DNA from 2 places in the Thermosinus thermophiluss DSM 23256 genome. Region 2 is predicted to be linked to the other one. Evidence: a T-box and tRNA genes for the amino acid it is inferred to sense, from the RefSeq annotation. Region 2 holds a T-box; the other holds one or more tRNA genes.
What was found. The T-box of region 2 lies ahead of BLQ99_RS03740 (valine--tRNA ligase). A T-box ahead of a tRNA ligase gene usually reads a tRNA of that ligase, here a tRNA-Val.
Positions count from the first base shown of each region.

Region 1: it has a tRNA-Val gene. The T-box ahead of BLQ99_RS03740 (valine--tRNA ligase) is inferred to sense a tRNA for this amino acid. The anticodon was not compared.

Region 1 is NZ_FNBU01000001.1:176,970-187,138, reverse strand. It holds gene BLQ99_RS00935 (carbon-nitrogen family hydrolase) at 1-694, shown strand, start outside; gene BLQ99_RS00930 (dihydroorotase) at 961-2,370, shown strand; gene BLQ99_RS00925 (FAD-binding oxidoreductase) at 2,626-4,014, shown strand; gene BLQ99_RS00920 ((Fe-S)-binding protein) at 4,038-5,261, shown strand; gene BLQ99_RS00915 (type III PLP-dependent enzyme) at 5,393-6,550, shown strand; tRNA gene BLQ99_RS00910 (tRNA-Pro) at 6,807-6,883, opposite strand; tRNA gene BLQ99_RS00905 (tRNA-Pro) at 6,892-6,968, opposite strand; tRNA gene BLQ99_RS00900 (tRNA-Val) at 6,973-7,049, opposite strand; gene thiE (thiamine phosphate synthase) at 7,099-7,746, opposite strand; gene thiF (sulfur carrier protein ThiS adenylyltransferase ThiF) at 7,748-8,374, opposite strand; gene thiH (2-iminoacetate synthase ThiH) at 8,408-9,511, opposite strand; gene BLQ99_RS00880 (thiazole synthase) at 9,534-10,169, opposite strand, start outside.
Region 2 is NZ_FNBU01000004.1:45,384-55,552, reverse strand. It holds gene BLQ99_RS03745 (bifunctional folylpolyglutamate synthase/dihydrofolate synthase) at 1-301, opposite strand, end outside; gene BLQ99_RS03740 (valine--tRNA ligase) at 315-2,969, opposite strand; T-box leader at 3,019-3,243, opposite strand; gene BLQ99_RS03735 (menaquinone biosynthesis decarboxylase) at 3,296-4,756, opposite strand; gene tatC (twin-arginine translocase subunit TatC) at 4,796-5,572, opposite strand; gene BLQ99_RS03725 (Sec-independent protein translocase subunit TatA/TatB) at 5,584-5,772, opposite strand; gene BLQ99_RS03720 (FAD-binding oxidoreductase) at 5,924-7,303, opposite strand; gene BLQ99_RS03715 (L-lactate permease) at 7,368-9,023, opposite strand; gene BLQ99_RS03710 (FadR/GntR family transcriptional regulator) at 9,327-10,121, opposite strand; gene BLQ99_RS03705 (polyprenyl synthetase family protein) at 10,140-10,169, opposite strand, start outside.

The DNA of each region.
Region 1 (10,169 bases), on a different contig from region 2:
CGCCAAGGCTGGCGCCAAGTTGTTCGTGCTGCCCGAGCTATGGACAACGGGCTATGTGCTTGACCAATTACTGGAGATTGGCGAGCCTGATGGCGGGCCTACCGTCACAATGCTGCAGAAGTTTGCCAAAGACAACGGCGTCGAAATTGTCGGCGGTTCAATCGCCGAAATCCGCGACGGCAAGGTGTATAACACCATCTATGTTATTGACAGCGCCGGTGAAGTGATCGGCAAATACAGTAAAATTCACCTGGTGCCGATGATGAATGAGGAAAAATATTTGGCTCCTGGCGATAAACAAGGCTTATTTGACCTCAGCTTTGGCAAGGCCGGCGGCATCGTTTGCTATGACCTCCGGTTCACCGAACTGACGCGCGCGCTCGCGCTAAAAGGGGCGCAGGTGCTGTTCGTACCGGCCGAATGGCCGGCGGTCCGCGGCCGGCACTGGCTTATCCTGAGCCAGGCCCGGGCCATTGAAAACCAGATGTTTGTCGTTGCCGTCAACCGGGTGGGCCAAGACCATAGCAACACCTTCTTCGGCCATTCCCTGGTTGTGAGTCCCTGGGGCGAAGTTCTGGCCGAGGGGTCCGAAACCGAAGAACAGGTTATTATTGCCGATATTGATCTTGGGATCGTGCCGGAAATTCGCCGGAAAGTACCGGTATTCGCCGACCGGCGCCCGCAGTATTATTAACCAAATCAGTGCTAGATTAAATTTCTTAATAAGGGTTCTGCAAAAGTTTGGAACTATGGTAATTTGGTATAAGCCATTTTAAAATCTCCGCTTTAACTGCGGATTTTGAAAATGGCTCTTTTTTTGAAACGCAATCCCTTTTTACACAATTGATACATTTTCATATTTCCGACCCCAGATAAATCAAGGATAAGACTATTAGTCAGCTGCTCGCGGTGCTGATTCGGATAGCCTGCAGGATGTTTAGCCATTAGGAGGGGAAGGACATGGCTTATCGCTATGACATACTCTTAAAAAACGGCACGGTTGTTGACTATGCCACCGACCGCGAAGAGGTCGCGGACGTTGCCATTAAGGACGGTAAAATCGCGGAGATTGCGCCGGATATTGCTCCCACTCTGGCCCAGGAAGTAATCGAACTACGCGGCTACCATGTCGTACCCGGCATTGTCGACCTGCATACGCACATATCGGCTTGGATTGGCGGCAAATTTGGCCACAAGATGCTGGCCAAGGCGGGGGTTACGACCACCTTGGACATGGCCGGACCGGTCGACAGTGTCCTCGATTTGGCCCGCGACTACGGGGTGGGCCTGAATGTCGCCACGATTGAGTATGTGCGGCCTGAGTACACCGTAAAGGACACCAATCCCGGCACGGCTGAACTGCAGGACTTGCTGGACAGGTCACTAAAAAAGGGGGCTATTGGCCTTAAACTGCTCGGCGGTCACTACCCACTAACGCCTGACGCTACGGCCCGGGCCATCGAAGTAGCCAATCAAAATAAGGCTTACATTGCCTTCCACTGCGGCACCTTAAATAAAGGTTCTAACATTGAAGGCTTTCTCGAAGCGATCGAACTGGCGCAAGGCCAGGCGCTGCATATTGCTCATATTAACAGCTACACGCGGGGGGTGATCCGCCCCTGGATGCAGGAAGCAGAAGAAGCCATTGCCGCCCTGATTGCTAACCCCAACATCCGCTGTGAGTCGTACCTTTCGCCCCTTAACGGTACCAGCGCCAGGTGCGCGCAAGGAGCGCCGGAAAGCCTGCAAACCCGGAAATGTCTTGAAGCCGGCGGGTTTGCGCCGACCGAACAAGGCTTGGAGGAGGCCATTTTGGCCGGCTGGGCCCAAATCAACATGGAAGCGGGTGGCGAAGTGGTGCTCGCTACCGGCCCGGAAGCGGCAGCGTACTGGCGACAAAAAGAAACCGATACCACTGTCAGCTTCAATGTCAACCCGCCTGAGCCGCGGCTGCGGCTGGCCACGGCTAAGCGCCCTGACGGCCGTTTTGTCGTCGACGCCATCAGCACCGATGGCGGCGGCATCCCCCGCAATGTTATTGTCGAAATGGGGCTGTCCCTTGTCAAACTACAGGCGTTGACGCTGAAAGAGTTTGTCCAGAAAACCAGCTATAACCCGGCCCGTATTCTTGGCCTCATGAACAAAGGACATTTCCGGCCTGGCGCCGACGCCGACATTACCGTGCTTGACCTGACTAGACAGCAGGCCTTTATGACAATAGTAAACGGTAAGGTTATTATGGTGAACGGCTATGTCTGCGGGCAAGGCAGCACGGTTATCACCACTGCCGCCGGCGCGGACTATGTACAAGCAAAAGGGCTGCAGCCTCGGGTAGTAGACTTGGCGCAAAGCGCTTTTTACCAAATTTGAAACAATGACATCCAGTTTTTACAGCTGCCCTCTACCCCGGGCAGCTTTTTATTGCCGCTAACCGGCCGCAAATTTTGGCGGCAATGGTAGGCGGTTTTGGCAAGGCGTTTAACTTTTGCCGCTTTTGTCAAAAGATTAGAAAGGAGTGCCTTTTAAATATGTCGAATGATTTAAATAAAATGGCAACTACAAGGTGACGGCCCTGAACCGCCAGAAGCGGAGGCTGCTTTTTGCATTTCACACGGAGGTGCTGCAATGATAGCCAATGAAATTAAAGAAAAACTGCGCGCCATTGTTGGCGCCGAAAACGTGCTCGATTCCAACATCGACCGTTTTGGCTACTCTTATGATTCGTCTTTTGTTCCGCTCGTGCCCGCCAATAACCCTGACGTTGTCGTCCGTCCCCTTACGACGGAGGAAGTGTCGCAAGTAATGGCGCTGGCCAACGAGCATGGCATCCCGGTAACGCCGCGGGGAGCGGCCAGTGGCCGCACCGGAGGCAGTATTCCCCTGGCCGGCGGTATTTCTTTATGCCTTGACCGGATGACCAAGATTTTGGAATTCGATGAGAAGAACATGATGATCACCGTCGAACCAGGGGTGCGGACGGTTGACCTGTACAATTTCTGTGCGGCCAAAGGCTTATTCTATCCGCCTGACCCGGCAAGCTGGAAGTTTTCCACCATCGGCGGCAATGTCGCCGAAAACGCCGGCGGCATGCGGGCCGTCAAGTATGGTGTTACCAGCAACTATGTGATGGGCCTGGAAGTGGTGCTGGCCGACGGCACGGTTATTCAAACCGGCGGCAAGGCCATTAAGAATGTAACCGGCTATAACCTTACCCAATTGTTCACCGGCTCGGAAGGCACGCTGGGCATCATCACCAAGGTGTTGCTCCGGCTTATCCCCATGCCCAAGGCGCGTAACACGCTGCAGCTTATGTTCTACTCCCTTGACGACGCCTGCGCCACTATTCATAAGATGCTGCAGTCCGGCGTTGTGCCGGCGGCGGCCGAACTGATGGACAAAATGAGTATTCAGGCGGTGGCCCGCCATCGCAAGCTCGATATCGATCAGGCCGTCGAGGCCTGCGTTATTATCGAAATCGACGGCGATAATAAGGAAGAACTTGATAAGCAAGCCGAACAGATCGCGACGATTGCCCGCGGCTTTAACGTTGCGGAAGTGCGCATCGCGCAATCGAAGCAGGAAGAGGAAGACATCTGGGCAATCCGCCGCGGCCTTAGTTCGGCGGTAGGGGCCATGGCGCCCAACCGGCTGGGTGAGGACATTTCGGTGCCGCGCAACGAATTTCCCGAAATGGTCCGTCGCATCCGCAAAATCTCCGAAAAATACAACCTGCCTATCGCCGTTTATGGCCATGCCGGCGACGGCAACCTGCACCCGTCGGTCTTGTGCGACCTGTCTAATCCCGAAGAAGCCGAACGGGTGCACAAGGCGGTTGACGAGATCTTTGCCGAGGCCCTGGCCGTTGGCGGCACGCTGTCCGGCGAACACGGCATTGGCATTACTAAACGGCCGTATACGATAAGTGCCCTGGGTGAAGGGGGTATCAGGGTGCACAAAGCGATTAAACAGGCGCTCGACCCGAAAGGCATTTTAAATCCCGGGAAAATATGGTAAATATTTGCTAGAAGGAGCTTATCATGAGCAATACCGATAAACGCGACCTTTTGCAAAAGGTGAGCAGCATCGTCAGCCAGTGCGACCGCTGCGGCACCTGCCTGACCGTATGTCCGCTGTTTGGCGTAAAAGATATTGAAGCGTCCAGCGCCCGCGGCAAAAATAACATCGCCCGCGCGCTGGTGCAGGGCGGGTTTGAGCCCACGCCTGACGTGCTGGAAGCGATGAATTTTTGCTTGCTCTGCCGGACGTGCGTCGACAACTGTCCGAGCAAGGTCAAAACCGATGAGGCGATGATGGCCGTCCGGCAGTACTTTGCCGACAAGTCCGGCGCCGGTATAAAGTATAAGGCGCTCGGCACGATGCTGAAACACCGGACGCTGGTCAAAATGTCGGCCGGGGCCCTGGGCGTGCTGCGCAAAGTGGGGTTAAACCGTTTCGTGCCTTTCGGTATGGCACCAAGTGGGTTGACCCGCGAGCAGTATCTTGCCAATTTTGCCGGCCCGGCCGCCCTCGGCGGCCCGGCGCCCCATCGGAGCGTAAGTCTCCCGGCGAATGCTAAAGTGGCCTATTTCTATGGCTGTGGCATGCGGATGATGTTTCCCGAGGCGGCCAGGGAGACGGTGGCGATTTTACGCACGCTGTCCGAGCCGAAATTGGTGGACAATGTGTGCTGCGGCTTGCCGCACCTGGCCCACGGCTTGCGCGGCGATTTTCTGGAACTGGCGAAAGAAAACATCCGCCTGTTTGAAGACGTTGATGTGGTGGTTAGCGACTGCGCCAGCTGCAGCGGCATGCTCAAACACGTTGCTTCCTATTTTGCCGACGACCCGGAGTGGAAAGACCGGGCGGCCGCGTTCAGCCGCAAGATTATGGGCCTCAGCGAATATCTGGTAAAGGTGGGCTATCAGCCCAGGCAACGCAGCATTGTGAAGATTACCTTCCACGAGCCGTGCCATCTCGGCCGCGGCCAGGGGATCAAAAAGCAGCCGCGACAGCTGCTCACTGCGGCAGCGGATTACGTCGAAATGCCTGGCGCCGATACCTGCTGTGGCGGCGCCGGTTCGTTCCATATTGATTATCCTGACATTGCGGAGGCGATTCTTGACAAGAAAAGAGCCAATATCGAGCAGACGGGCGCCCAAATCGTCGTTACCGAATGTCCTGTCTGCCTGGTGCAACTGAATAAGGCGGCCGCGAAAAGCGCGGGCAAGTTCCGGGCGATGCACATCAGCCAGGTGCTTTAACTAAAGAGGCGGCAGCTTATTGGGCTTGCCGCCTCTGTTACTCCCTGAATTTTTCCTGCCTTTGCTATTGCACTTTTGGCTGTTTATGATACAATCAGGAAAGCGAATAATCGAGAGGCAGGTGCAGACTAATGCAAAAAATATTCAAATTGTCACAACCGGCCGTGGAGGCACTGGCCGCCAAATATGGCACCCCGCTGTTGGTGTTGTCCCGCGACCAAATCCGTTATAATTACAATTTCCTGGCAGAACACCTGCCTGGCGTGCATATCTATTATGCCATGAAGGCCAATCCGGACTCGCGCATTATTGACGAGCTCGCCGGTCTCGGCGCGTGTTTTGACGTGGCTTCGGACGGCGAAATCCTGGCCCTGGCCCAGATGGGCATCGCGCCCGAGCGCATTGTCTACGCCAATCCGGTGAAAACCGCGTCCGGGTTGGCGGCGGCGCGGCAAACCGGTGTGCGCAAATTTACTTTTGACAGCGAAAGCGAGATTTATAAGATGGCCAAGGCGGTCCCGGGCGGCACGGTGCTGCTTCGGGTGCGGGTCGATAATCCCAACGCCCTGGTCGACTTGAATAAAAAATTTGGCGCCCACCCCGACGAAGCGCTCCGTCTCTTGACGATTGCCCGCGAGCAGGGGCTGGACGTGGCCGGTCTCTGTTTTCATGTGGGCAGCCAGTCGACCGACGCCGGCGCCTATGTGGACGCCCTGGCGGCCTGCCGCCGGATTTTCGACGCTGCGGCCCAAAAAGGGTTTAATCTGCGTATTCTGGATATCGGCGGCGGGTTTCCCATCCCGGCGATTGGCATGAAGGTGGATGCGGCAGCTATGATGAGCCAGATCCGCACGGCCTTGGCCCAGTACTTCCCCAATACCGAAATATGGGCCGAGCCGGGCCGTTTTATCTGCGGTACGGCTGTCAACCTTATTACCCGCGTCATCGGCGTGCAGCAGCGTAACGGCCAGCAGTGGTATTTCCTGGATGAAGGCCTGTACGGTACTTTCTCCGGCATTATCTTCGACCACTGGGACTTTGAATTGGAGACCTTTAAGTGCGGGCCGAAAATCGCGGCGACCTTCGCCGGGCCGAGCTGTGACTCGCTGGACGTCCTGTTCCGTGATAAACTGACGCCGCCGCTGGCGATGGACGACCTTATCTTAGTGCCGGCCTGCGGCTCCTACACTTCCGCTTCGGCGACGGTTTTCAACGGATTTGCTAAAGCGCCGATTATTGTGTGGGAAGAGATTAAGGCGGAAATTAGCAAACTGGCAAATGCCAGCTGAAATAAAAAGCTATAAATGACAAAGGCCGCCCGTCGGGCGGCCTTTATGCCTCATTGTCAGAAAGTATAAGCTTTTACCGCAAAGGGCACGCGCGAAGTTACGCGAAGAATTTTTCTTTTTTGGCGCGACATGCGTCGCGCCCGGTATACCCTTAGCGTCCTTAGCGTCCTTTGTGGTTTTTAATAGGCGCAGTGCGCTTTTTCATGCAAAGCCTAAACAAAACGCCAACCGCAATGGTTGGCGTTAAAATTTTGGATGGTCGGGGTGACAGGATTTGAACCTACGACCTTTCGGTCCCGAACCGAACGCTCTACCAAACTGAGCTACACCCCGAAAGTTTATGGTCGGAGCGACTGGACTTGAACCAGCGGCCTCCACCACCCCAAGATGGCGCTCTACCAAACTGAGCTACGCCCCGACGCTGGTGGGGTTAAACGGACTCGAACCGCTGACCTCTTCGATGTCAACGAAGCGCTCTAACCAACTGAGCTATAACCCCAGACAGCTTTAAATTATAGCAGACTGCGTGCTGTTTCGTCAATGGTAAATCATGTAAATTTCGCGCGCAGGGCCTGGACTTTTGCCTTGATATCCACCGCGCCGACAATTTCCGTTACTAAGGCGACGGTGCGGCCGCCATGGCGGATGACTTCGGCGAGATTATGCTCCTTAATCCCGCCGATGGCCACAAAGGGCAGGGAAATGTTTTGGGCGACATAAGAAAGGTATTCCAGCCCAACCGGAGCACTGACATCCTTTTTGGTTTGAGTCGCATAGATGGGGCCGACCCCGATATAATCAACAACACCCGCTTTTTCGGCGGCCTGGGCCTCGGCCGGGTTGTGGGTTGACAGGCCGATAAGCATCTCTTTGCCCACCAGCTCGCGAACCTTGGCCGGCGGCAGGTCGTCTTGACCGATATGCACGCCGTCAGCCTCGACCAACATAGCCAAATCAATGTGATCGTTAACAATAAACAGTACGCCGGCGGCGCGGGTGAGCTCGCGAATTTTACAGCACTCCTCATACATAAGGCGCGCCTTCTTGTCTTTTTCCCGGTACTGAATTACCTTAATGCCGGCCGCGATCATGAGCTGGGCTACCTCGACATTGCTGCGTCCCAGCGAGTGCTCTTCCGAAGTTATGCCGTAGATGTCGGCGCGGTGCAAAATGGCTAAGGCCGTTTGTCTATCCACACTAGTTGCCCCCTTTTTTTATTGGTCCTAAAACCCAGTTAAGAATTACGTCGGCTTGTTTGGCCGCGGCAATATTTACACAAGGTGCCACCGGCGGGCAGTCAGGCCCGCTCGCGGTTGTCAGATCGCCTACTAAGTAAAAATTATCTTTAATTTTGTGGACGCGAATGCGGTCGCTATCGCCCCAGCCGGCCAGCCCGGATGCGGCGACCAAGAGTTTCCCGGACGCGATATAATGCTCGACAATCATTTTCTTGAATTCCGCCCGGTCGACGGCCTCGACGACAACGTCGCAGTCCCCGAACAGTCCGTTAATATTATTTTCATCTATTTTTGTCTGGACGATATCTATTTCGACATCAGGGTTAATCTGGCGCAAGTTTTCCCGTAGCATTGGCGCCTTCGGCTTGGCAACCTGGTGGAGAAAATAAAACTGCCGGTTGAGGTTGCTGTAGTCAATACAGTCAAAATCGACAATTTTGAACTTCTTAAAACCAGACCGCACCAGCAGTTGAGCGCAGTTTGACCCCAGGCCGCCGGCGCCGGCAATACCGATTTTGACAGACTGGATTTTGGCCAGCATATTGGCCGTAAAATAACGCAGTAATCCTTGCTCAAAAGTATTCATGCCGCTCTTGCTCCTGTTCCGGCAGACGCAGCGTTACAGCGCCTGCCAATCTTTATATATTGGCTGATAACCCTGGGCATACAGCATTGCTGCCACTTCCGCCACCGTGCGTTCATCGGAAATTTGGAATTGCCCGACGGCCTCATGGTCGGAGCGGCCGCCGACCGCCGTGCAGGAGCCGGCGGACATTTTGGTCACGCCCAGCCTTACCATCGCGTCCCGCAAGCGCCCATTCTCTCTGGTTGACAGGGTAATCCCGCTGCGCGGCATAAATAACCGGAAGGCCAAAACATACTGTACCAGATTCTGGTCGCTCACCATAACCGGGGGCGCAAAGCCGCCAAAGTGCGGCCGCATCCGGGGCGGCGAAATGCTTACTTCTACGTCGGGAAACCGGCGCTGCAGGTAATCGGCATGCAGGCCGGTGAAGAATGCTTCTTGCCGCCAGTCGTTAAGGCCGAGCAAAGCGCCGATGTTTACCGTCCGCAGCCCCGCCTGGCAGGCCCGCTCCGGCGCTTCCAGCCGAAACCGGTAATTGCGTTTTGGGCCGGCGGGGTGCATTTCGGCATAAACCTCTTCGTTGTACACTTCCTGGTAAATCGTCAGGCCGTCCACACCGGCGCCGATTAATTCGGCGTATTCTTCCTGGGTCAGCGGGTAGATTTCAATGCTGATGGAAGTAAAGTATTTTTTCAGTATGTTAACACAGTCTTTAATGTAGGAAACCGGTGAATGCTGCCGGGATTCGCCTGTAAGAATGAGAATATGTTTTAAGCCGGTAGCGGCAATAAGCTGGGCTTCCCGTTCAACTTCCGTCAAAGTGAGTTTTTTCCGCTCCAGTTTATTGTTCAGCCGGAAGCCGCAATAAACGCACTGGTTAACGCAATAGTTAGCCAAATACAAAGGCGTATAAAGAAGCATTGTCCGGCCGAAATGCTGAACGGTTAAGCGGTGAGCCTTTTGGGCCATTTCTTCTAAATAGGGCTCTGCCGGCGGTGACAGCAAGGCCAAAAAATCGAACGCGTTGAGCCGGTCTTGCCTCAGGATGTGCCGCACGTCACTAGCGGTAACTTGCGAAAAATAGGCCGCAAAGTCGAAGCTTCGATAGTCTTTAATAACGTCGTAAAAAGTGCCCATTTTACCGACCTCGTTTCATAGGTTATTCGCGGAGGAAGCCGGTCAAAGGCGACGAGGCGCTGGCATACTGCTGGACAGCGCCCGGGCCGGCCAAATAGGCGGTGCGTCCGGCGGCGACAGCCAGACCAAAAGCCTTCGCCATGGCTACCGGGTCGGCCGCGGTTGCAATAGCGGTATTCACCAAGACCGCCGCCGCGCCTATCTCCATTGCCTCGGCTGCTTCCGACGGCCGGCCGATGCCGGCGTCGACAATGATCGGCAAAGGTATTTCTTCGATTAAAATCCGGATCAACTCTTTTGTCTTTAACCCACGGTTGCTGCCGATCGGCGCCCCCAGCGGCATTACGGCCGCCGCCCCGGCTGCGGCCAGCCTTTTTGCCACAATTAAGTCAGGGCTCATATAGGGCAGTACGACAAAGCCTTCGGCCGCTAAAATTTCGGTTGCCTTAATTGTCTCGTAGTTATCAGGTAGTAAATAACGGTTATCGGATATTACTTCAATCTTGACCCAGTTGCCGCAGCCGGCGGCTCTTGCCAGGCGGGCAATCCGCACGGCTTCCTCGGCGGTTCTGGCGCCGGAAGTGTTGGGCATTAAAATGCAGTTCTGCGGAATATAGTTGATAATGTTCTCGTCGCGGCTGTCTGGGTCGACGCGCCT
Region 2 (10,169 bases):
GCTCAATCGCGGCTGCGAAAGCGGCAGGGGCGGCCGGACGGCCGTCCACCGCCATCCGCTCAGTGTACTCTACTAAATGGGGCGATGTATACATCCCGGTTTTCACCCCGCTCGCCTGCAAGATTGCGGCCAGCATCGCCGTAGTCGAGCCCTTGCCGTTGGTGCCGGTAACATGCACCGTACGGTAGCGGCGCTCAGGATGGCCCATCAGGTCAAGCAGTCGTTCGATGCGGGCCAGTCCGAGATTAATGCCGAATTTATTCAGCGTTGCCAGATATTCCAGGGCTTGTTGGTAAGTCATAGGCCGGCCTTCCTTATGCCAGTTTGGCAAGATAGGCGAGCCGCTCAAGGATGGCCGCCCGTTTTTCCTGGTATTCCCGTTCACGGGCCCGCTCTTTCTCTACCACATCGGCGGGAGCTTTGGCCAGAAAGCCGGGATTGGCCAGTTTACCGGCAATGCGGGCGATTTCTTTTTCCAACCCCGCCAGTTCTTTATTCAGCCGGGCTGTTTCTTTTTCTACGTCAATCAACCCTTTGAGGGGGAGGTATACTTCCACCCCGCTGACCACGGCCGCCATGGCGTTTTCCGGTTTATCGGCGTCGGCGCCGCAAATGGCGACGGACTCAGCGGCGGCCAGCGCCTGCAGATAGGCGATGTTCGCCCGGAATACTTCCGCCAGCTCTTCTGCGGCAACATGGATAATGACCTCGCTCTTTTTGCCCGGCGGCACGTTGACTTCGGCCCGCATATTGCGCACGGCTTTAATGGTGTCCATGATGGCCGTCATGTGTCGCTCCGCCTCGGCATCAATTAGCTCAGGCTGAGTCTTCGGCCAAGGGGCGACGACAATGCTTTTGCCGTCATGGGGCAGCGCCTGCCAAATGGCTTCGGTGATGAAGGGCATGAAGGGATGGAGCAGCTCCAGCGTGCCGCGCAGGACATACCATAGGACATACTGCGCAGCTCTCCGGTCCTCAATATTTTCTTTGCGATATAGCCGACCTTTGGTAAGCTCGATGTACCAGTCGCAGTACTCGTTCCAGATGAATTCGTACAGCAGCCGGGCCGCCTCGCCCAGTTCAAACTTCTCCAGGTTGGCCGTCACATCCGTAACGGTTTGCGCGTAGCGGCTTAAGATCCAGCGGTCTGCCAGGGTAAACCGGGCGGGATCGGGACAGTCGGCGGCGTCAAAGCCGTCGAGGTTCATGAGCACGAACCGCGAGGCATTCCAGATTTTATTGGCGAAGTTCCGGCTTGATTCGACGCGTTCCCAATAAAACCGCATGTCGTTACCCGGCGTGTTGCCGGTCACCAGGGTGAACCGGAGCGTATCGGCGCCATACTTTTCGATTACTTCCAGCGGATCAATGCCATTACCGAGCGATTTGCTCATTTTCCGTCCCTGGGCGTCGCGCACCAAGCCGTGAATAAAGACATGCCGGAAGGGAATTTCCCGCTGAAATTCCATGGCCATGAAAACCATACGCGCGACCCAGAAAAAGATAATATCATAGCCGGTTACCAAAACACTTGTCGGGTAGAAGTGAGCGAGTTCGGCCGTCTTTTCCGGCCAGCCCATGGTCGAAAAGGGCCAGAGGGCCGAACTGAACCAGGTATCCAGCACGTCCGGATCCTGCTCCACCTTACCGCCGCATTTCGGGCAGCAGGTTACATCTTCCCGCGACACGATTGTTTCACCGCATTCACAGTACCAGGCGGGAATGCGGTGGCCCCACCAGATTTGGCGGGAGATACACCAGTCGCGGATATTTTCCAGCCAGTTAATATAAATCTTGGTAAACCGCTCGGGAACAAATTTAATTTTTCCGGAGGCAACCGCCTCAATTGCCGGCTGAGCCAGCGGCTTCATGCGAACAAACCATTGTTTGGACGTCAAGGGCTCGACAACGGTGCTGCAGCGCTGGCAGTGGCCGACGGAATGAACATGTTCGTCAATGCGGACAAGATAGCCCTGTTCTTCTAAATCCCGGACAAGAGCGCGCCGGCATTCGTAGCGGTCCATGCCGGCATATTGGCCGGTGTTCTCGGCCATGGTGCCGTCAGGATTGATGACGATGATTTCAGGCAGCTGATGACGCAGGCCCATTTCAAAGTCGTTCGGGTCGTGGGCGGGCGTCACTTTCACCGCGCCGGTGCCGAACGACGGGTCAACATACGCATCGGCAATAATTGGCAGCCGCCGACCTACCAGCGGCAAAATAAGATGCTTGCCGACCAAATGGCGATAACGCCCGTCATCGGGATGAACGGCTACCGCCGTATCGCCCAGGATAGTCTCGGGGCGGGTAGTGGCGACGGTAACATATTCGCCGTCCATTCCCTCCACCGGATACCGCACATGATAGAGGTGGCCGCTCTTTTCCTCGTGTTCCACCTCGATGTCACTAAGCGCCGTCTTGCACCGGGGGCACCAGTTGGTAATGCGGTTGCCCTGGTAAATGAGGCCTTTTTCATAAAGGGAGACGAAAACTTCCCGCACTGCCCGCGAACAGCCTTCATCCATGGTAAACCGCTCACGCGGCCAATCGCAGGACGCACCAAGACTCTTGAGCTGTTTGATGATGCGGCTGCCGTACTGCCGTTTCCATTCCCAGACGCGGTCAATAAATTTTTCCCGGCCAAGGTCGTAGCGGGTCAGCCCTTCCTTGGCCAACATCTCTTCGACCTTGATCTGGGTGGCGATGCCGGCATGGTCGGTCCCGGGCATCCAGAGCGTGTTGTAACCCTGCATGCGCTTAAAGCGAATCAGAATATCCTGGAGCGTATTGTCAAGGGCGTGGCCCATGTGAAGCTGCCCGGTAACGTTGGGCGGCGGAATAACGATACTAAACGGCTCTTTGTCCGGTTCCACTTCGGCGTGGAACAACCCCTCGTCTTCCCAATATTTGTACCATTTGCTTTCCACCGTCGCCGGATCATAGACGGTCGGAATGGTTTTCTCCTCCATGCACAAACCTCCTGTCTTTTTCGCCCAAAAATAAAAAGCCTTTATCCTTCTAAAGGACGAAAGGCTTACTTCCGCGGTACCACCTTTATTCCCGCTTGCTTAAGCGGGCACTCGTGCCGGAATAACGCCCCGGCCGTGCGGGCAGACCTACTCACCCTTCAGCCTGCCGGCTCGGGGACGACTTGGCCACATGCTGATCCGAAGCGCCCTTGCAGCCCAGGAGGCGCTCTCTCTGGCGGGGCATGGGGCTACTCCTTCCCGTCATCGCCGCTTGTCAATGTTAGCATTATCATAGCAATAAATGGCTAAACCTGTCAAGTTTCCCCCTAATCCAGCCCAAGTTCGGCCCATCTAGCGTCGACCCGGCGGCGAATGTCGTCAGACATGGCAATCTCATCAGGCCACTCGCGCGGGTGCCCCTCCTCCGGCCAGGTTTTGGTAGCGTCGATGCCTACCTTGGTTCCCCAGTGCGGCATGGGCGAGGCGTGGTCAAGGGCGTCAAGAGGACCGTCAACCATGACGATGTCGCGGCGGGCGTCAATGTTGTTGAAAACGCGCCACCACACTTCATTCATGTCCTGGACATTGACATGGGCATCGACCACGATGATCATTTTGGTAAACATCATTTGTCCCATGCCCCACAGGGCATGCATTACTTTTTTGGCGTGTTGGGGGTAGCTTTTGCGGATCGATACGACGGCACAGTTATGAAATACTCCTTCCAGCGGCAGGTTGATGTCCACGATTTCCGGTAGCTGGAGTTGCAGCAGCGGCAGGAAAATCCGTTCCGTCGCTTTGGCCAGGTAACAATCCTCCATCGGCGGCTTGCCGACAATGGTAGCCGGATAGATGGGGTCGCGGCGGTGGGTAATACAGGTAAGATGAAAGACGGGATAAAGGTCGGCCAGTGAATAATAACCGGTATGGTCGCCAAAGGGACCTTCCCGGCGCAATTCGGTCAGATCGACATAGCCTTCCAGGACGATTTCACTCGTTGCCGGCACTTCCAGGTCAACGGTCTCGCACTTCACCATTTCGACCGGTTTCTTGCGCAGAAAACCGGCGAACACCATTTCATCCATGCCGGGCGGCAGCGGCGCCGTTGCCGCATAGGTTACCACCGGATCACCGCCAATTGCCACTGCCACCTCAATCCGGTTTTTGCCTGCTTCTTTATGGGCCCGGTAGTTTTCGGCTCCGCCTTTGTGGATATGCCAGTGCATCCCGGTCGTTTGCCCGTCGTAGACCTGCATGCGGTACATTCCGACATTGCGCTTGCCGGTCGTAGGATTCTTGGTAAACACCAGCGGCAGGGTGATAAATCGGCCGGCGTCACCAGGCCAGCACTTAAGGATGGGAAACTTGTCCAAGGAAGGGTTGTCCCGGATAATGACCTCTTTGCAAGGCCCGGTTTTTACCATTTTGGGAAAGTTAAACGCCGGTTTCAGGGACGGCAGCAGTTTAAGCACATCGAAAGCCCCTTGCAGCGATGCTTGCGGCAGTTTAATAAGTCGGCGGATTTCGTCGGCGATGTCGTCGATCTTGTCAACTCCCAGGGCGAGGGCCATACGCTCCATGCTGCCAAAAGCATTCATCAGCACCGGAATATCATAACCCTTAACATTTTCAAACAGCAGGGCCACGTTCTTGTCGCCCTGGCGCTTGCACACCCGGTCGGTAATTTCCGTAATTTCCAGCTCACAGTCTACCGGCGCCGTTATGCGCTTCAACCAGCCGCGCCGCTCCAGCGCCGCAATAAATTCCCGTAAGTCGTTAAAGGCCAAAACTATGCTCCTTTCGGAAACTTCTGCTCCTAGTTTCTCCTACTTACGCAGAATATACTTCACGGCCAAAATACTGATTTCATACAGAAAGAGTAAAGGAATGGCCACCATGGTCTGCGAAAAAACGTCGGGCGTCGGCGAAATCACGGCGCCGACGACGAAGGCCATAACCAGCATAATTTTCCGCTTGGCCACCAGATAGGCCGAGCTGATAAGGCCAAATTTCGCCATGATAAATATGAGCAAAGGCAATTCAAAAATAACGCCAAAGGGCAGCAAAAACGAAATGACGAAAGAAAGGTATTGGCCGATTGAGAACATCGGTTGCAAATCTTCGGTGGCAAAGCCGATGAAAAATTTAATGCCTGCCGGCAGCACGAGGAAATACGAAAAGGCCAGGCCCAGAAAGAACAGCGCCAGCGACGCGGGCACCAAAATCAGCGATGCTTGTCGCTCCCGTTTGGTCAGAGCCGGAACGACAAAGGCCCACATCTGATATAAGACGACCGGCAGGGCCAGCAAAAATCCGGCGAAAAAGGATACCTTGAGATAGGTGAAAAACGCTTCGGCCGGGTTCATATAGTATAATTTACCGGCGGGAGCGGTTATGTAATGCACAAGTTCCTGGGCATAAAAATAACAGACAATACTGCCTAGAGCCACGGCTGCCAGCGAAATCAAGAGCCGGCGGCGCAGTTCCTCCAGATGGTCGATAAGCGACATTTCCGCGCCGCCGTCAGTATCAGCAGCCTGGGCTTCGGCTTGCGGCAGGGCGACCGCTTGCTGGTCCTGAAGCTCCGTTTTGGTCTCCGCCATCTCGCCACTCCTTACTTTTTCTCTTCCGTTTTGGCTTCAGCCTTTGGCTCTTCCTTGGCCGGCTCACCCGCCGTCGCCCGCCGGAATTCCTGAATGCCCTTACCCAACGCCCGGCCTACTTCCGGTAGCTTGCCCGGACCAAAGACCACCAGGGCGATAACTAAAATTAAAATAAGTTCCGGAATGCCGAGATTAAACATGGTGTCACTCCCTAGCCTTCAATTTTGTTTGCGAATTTTTCCCAATACTATTATACCGCTCGTCCTGGGAAAATACAATGACCCCTCCACTCCCCCTACCCGGAGGGGTGCCAGTAAGCAAAGGGGGGCGGCCGTGGCCGCCACCCTTTGCTTACTGCAGTTGACCGACCAGTTTGCCGGGATTAAGAATACCGTTGGGGTCCAAGGCCTTTTTAATGGCCCGCATAACATCCAAGCCCACCTCGCCAAATTGGGCGGGCATATATTTCAGCTTTCCCAGACCGATGCCATGCTCGCCAGACAGCGTACCATCCAGCTCGAGCGCGGTCAGGAAAATTTCGTCCATGGCTTGGTAGACCCGTTCCATTTCGGTGTTGTTGCGCAGGTCGGATACGAGCGTGGGGTGAAGATTACCATCGCCGGCATGGCCAAAAGTGCCAATTTGCACGTCGTATTTTTGGGCGATTTCCGTGATGCGGCGCACCATATCAGGCACCTTGCTGCGCGGCACGGTGGCATCTTCGCAAAAGGTGGACGGACGGAGCTTGGCCAGCGACGGCAATGCCGCCCGGCGGGCCGCCCAGATCTGATCCCGCTCCTGGGCACTAGTAGCCACCCGCACCTGACCGCCGTTTTCGCGCAGAATTTTCTCCATTTTGGCCGCGTCCTGCGCAACGGTCGCCTCGTCACCGTCAACCTCGGCCAGAATTATTGCTTCGGCTTCGACCGGCAGTCCTAATTTGACAAAGCTTTCCACGGTGCGAATGGTATAGTTGTCCATAATTTCCAGGGTTGCCGGAATAATTTTGTGGCCAATAATATCGGCAATTGATTTGCCGGCGCCATTTAAATCGTGAAATACGGCAATCATGCTCTTGCGATGGGTCGGCGCCGGCACCAGCCGGACAATTATCTTGGTGATGACGCCCAGGGTACCTTCCGAACCGGTAAACAGCATGACCATATCATAGCCAGGCGAGCGCAGCGTGCGCCCGCCGAATTCGGCAATTTGGCCGTCGGCCAGCACCACTTCCAAGCCGAGGACGTAATGCTTGGTCACGCCGTATTTAAGGCCGCGCAGGCCGCCCGAATTTTCTGCAACCGTGCCACCCATGGAAGCGGTAGTGACCGTGCCGGGATCGGGCGGGTAAATAAGTCCATACTTTTCCACCGCGGCGTTGAGTTCAGCCACGATGACACCCGGCTCAACAACGGCGATGAAATTTTCCGGATCAATCTCCAGGATTGAATTCATGCGCACGGTGGATAAGACAATACCGCCGTCCATGGGGACAACGCCGGCACTAAGGTTGGTTCCCGAACCGCGCGTATAGACAGGAATTTTTTCGCGATTGGCCAAGGCCAGGACGCGCGACACTTCCTTTTTGTTCCCAGGCCGAACGACGACCTCGGGCAGCCGGGAAAAGCCGGGCGTGGCATCATAGCCGTAGCAAATTAATTCCTCCGGTGAAGTCAGCACATTTTCCCGGCCAACAATTTCGGCTAAAGCTTTAATAATGCGTGGTTCCAATTGTCTTCCTCCCCTTCTGAGAAAAACTGGCGGGACTCACCCCGCCATTATGACAGCTATTCTACTAGGGTAGCATCCAACGCAAAGCGTAAGCCTGCAGGTAGGTCAGCACGGCCATGAGGATAATCATCGCGACGCTATGCCACAGCGTGAAGCGGAAGATGGTACCTTCCTCGCCTACCAGGCCGGTTGCCGCCGTCGCCACCGAGATGCTTTGCGGTGAAATCATCTTGCCGCAAACGCCGCCCGAAGAGTTGGCCGCTACCGTCAGATTGGGATCGACGCCAATCTGCTGGGCCGCTGTCTTCTGCATCGAACCGAAGAGCGCGTTGGAGGAGGTGTCGGAACCGGTCAGGAAGACGCCGAGCCAGCCCAAAATCGGCGAGAAGAAGGGGAACAGGGCGCCGGTAGCGGTGAAGGCCAAACCTAACGTCGAGCTCATGCCGGAGTAGTTCATGATATACGCCAGGCCAAGGATCATGGCAATGGTAAAGATGGGGTATACCAGCTGCTTAACCGTCCGGCCGAAGCAGGCCATCGCCCGGCCAAAACCATAGTTAGGAATAATGAACAGCGACAGCAGGCCGGAAATGAATATAGCTGTACCAGCGGCCGAGAAAATATTGATAACGTATTGGGCCGGATAGGGAGTCGGTTTGGCGACAACCGGCGCCGCTTTTATAACAAGACCGTGCAGGCCCGGCCAGTTGATCGTAAACCAGGGCATCGCCTTGTCGATGTTCAGCAGGCTCAGCTTGAGCTTCAGATATTTATCGTCAGCCCACAGGAAGACCAGTACTGCCAAGATGAGGTACGGCGCCCAGGCGCGGAACACTTCGCCGGTCGTGTACCGGAGCTTTACCCCACCCGTGGCGGCAGGTTTTTCGTTGGGGAAATGCCAGACATTCGCCGGCTTCCACACTTTTAGGAAAACGAGCAGACCGACGATGGTGACAACGGCCGAGGTAATATCTGGCAAGTAGGGGTTAACATAGTTGGAAGTGATGAACTGCGTACCGGCGAAGCAGATACCGGCGACCAGCACAGCCGGCAGTACTTCCATGGCCCGCTTCCACCCGCACATGGTTACAACCAGCCATAACGGCACAATGATGGACAGAAACGGCAACTGGCGGCCAACGATTTGGCTGATATGCATCATGTCAAGCTGGGTAACATTGGCAGCAACGACAATTGGTATACCAATAGCACCGAAGGCTACCGGCGCGGTGTTAGCAATGAGACAGATACCGGCAGCATAGATGGGGTTGAAGCCCAGGCCCACCAGCATGGCGGCCGTAATTGCCACCGGCGTCCCGAAACCGGCGGTGCCTTCAATGAAGGAACCGAAGGCGAAGGCGATGAATAGCGCCTGAAGACGGCGGTCATCGGTAATAGATGCCAATGAATTTTTTATAATTTCGAATTCACCGGATTCGACCGTCATGTTGTAAACCCAGATGGCGGTGACAACAATCCAGACGATGGGAAAAATGCCGAACATGGCGCCGTTTAAAGTAGCGCTGATAGCTAGCCCGGGTGGCATACCCCAGACCAAAACGGCCAACAGCACCGCCGAAGTTACGCCGACAATGGCGGCATGATGACCTTTTGACCGTCTGACGCCGAGCATATACAGAAGAATGAAGAGCGGAATAGCAGCAACCAACGCCGAAAGACCAATGTTGCCAAGCGGATTATACACTTGCGTCCACGTCATTAAATACACTCCCTTGCGTTTTAATTTTTATTATTGGGGAAAGTTTATGTGTCCTTGTCACCTCCTTGCGCCATATAGTTTTCTCAACTACCTCAGCATTGCGCCAACACCATTGTACCAATTTTTAGAATACTGAGATAGTCATCTGCTACTACTTAATGCCATATAAAATACTTATATACCTGCTTTTTGCGGTTATAGCATGTGAAAAGCCTAACTTTTAGGAATATTCGGGAAATTATTTTGCAAAAAAAAGAGTCGCCGATTAAGTATATTAAGTTCATAAAAGTCATGAACTTAATTCTACGACGACTGTTTAAAATCCTTTATATTCTTATTGTCGGCCACAATTTTATCATTGGTTTCAATGTTTTTTATACTAATGTTAGCCTTACCGTTTTTCAATTTTAGCATGGCCTGTTCCACCATTGCCAGATGGTCGCGCATTCTCATCCGTGCCAGCCGGGGGTCCTTTGCGGCGACAGCTTCATAAATGGCGCAGTGCGACCGGTGCAGCGCCTCCGGCATATGTTCCACCAAAAAAAGCCGCTGGCGGGAAGAGCGAAACGTATTGTTCATCAAGTCAGTAATAGTATTCATGACTTTGATCAGCACCATGTTGTTCGTCGCCCGCGCCAGACTGCAATGAAAAGCGGCGTCGCCCAAGTCGCCAATATCGCCGGAATTTATCTGCTCGACCATACTGTTCATCGCCCGGTAAATGTCCTCCAGGTCCTGCGGCGTGGCCCGCAAGGCAGCAAGCGCCGCCGTTTCCACCTCCAGGATTTTACGTACTTCTAACAGTTGCAGCACGTCTGCCACATCGACCTGCAGGAGAAAAGATAGCGGCTCCAGCATTCCCTCATAGGAAACCTGCCGGACAAAACTGCCCTCGCCCGGGCGGATAGTGATAATTCCCATCATCTCAAGGGCGCTAAAGGCTTCACGCACCGACGCCCTACTGACATTTAGCCGCTCGCTGAGTTCGCGCTCAGAGAGCAGTTTATCGCCCGGCTGCAGCTTGCCTTCCACTATTAGCTGCTTGATCTGCTCGACAATTTCTTCATACACTTTTCGCGTCTTAACCGGCTTAAACATACCGCCCCTGCCTCCTTATCAATACTTGCGGAGTCCGACAAAATCGGC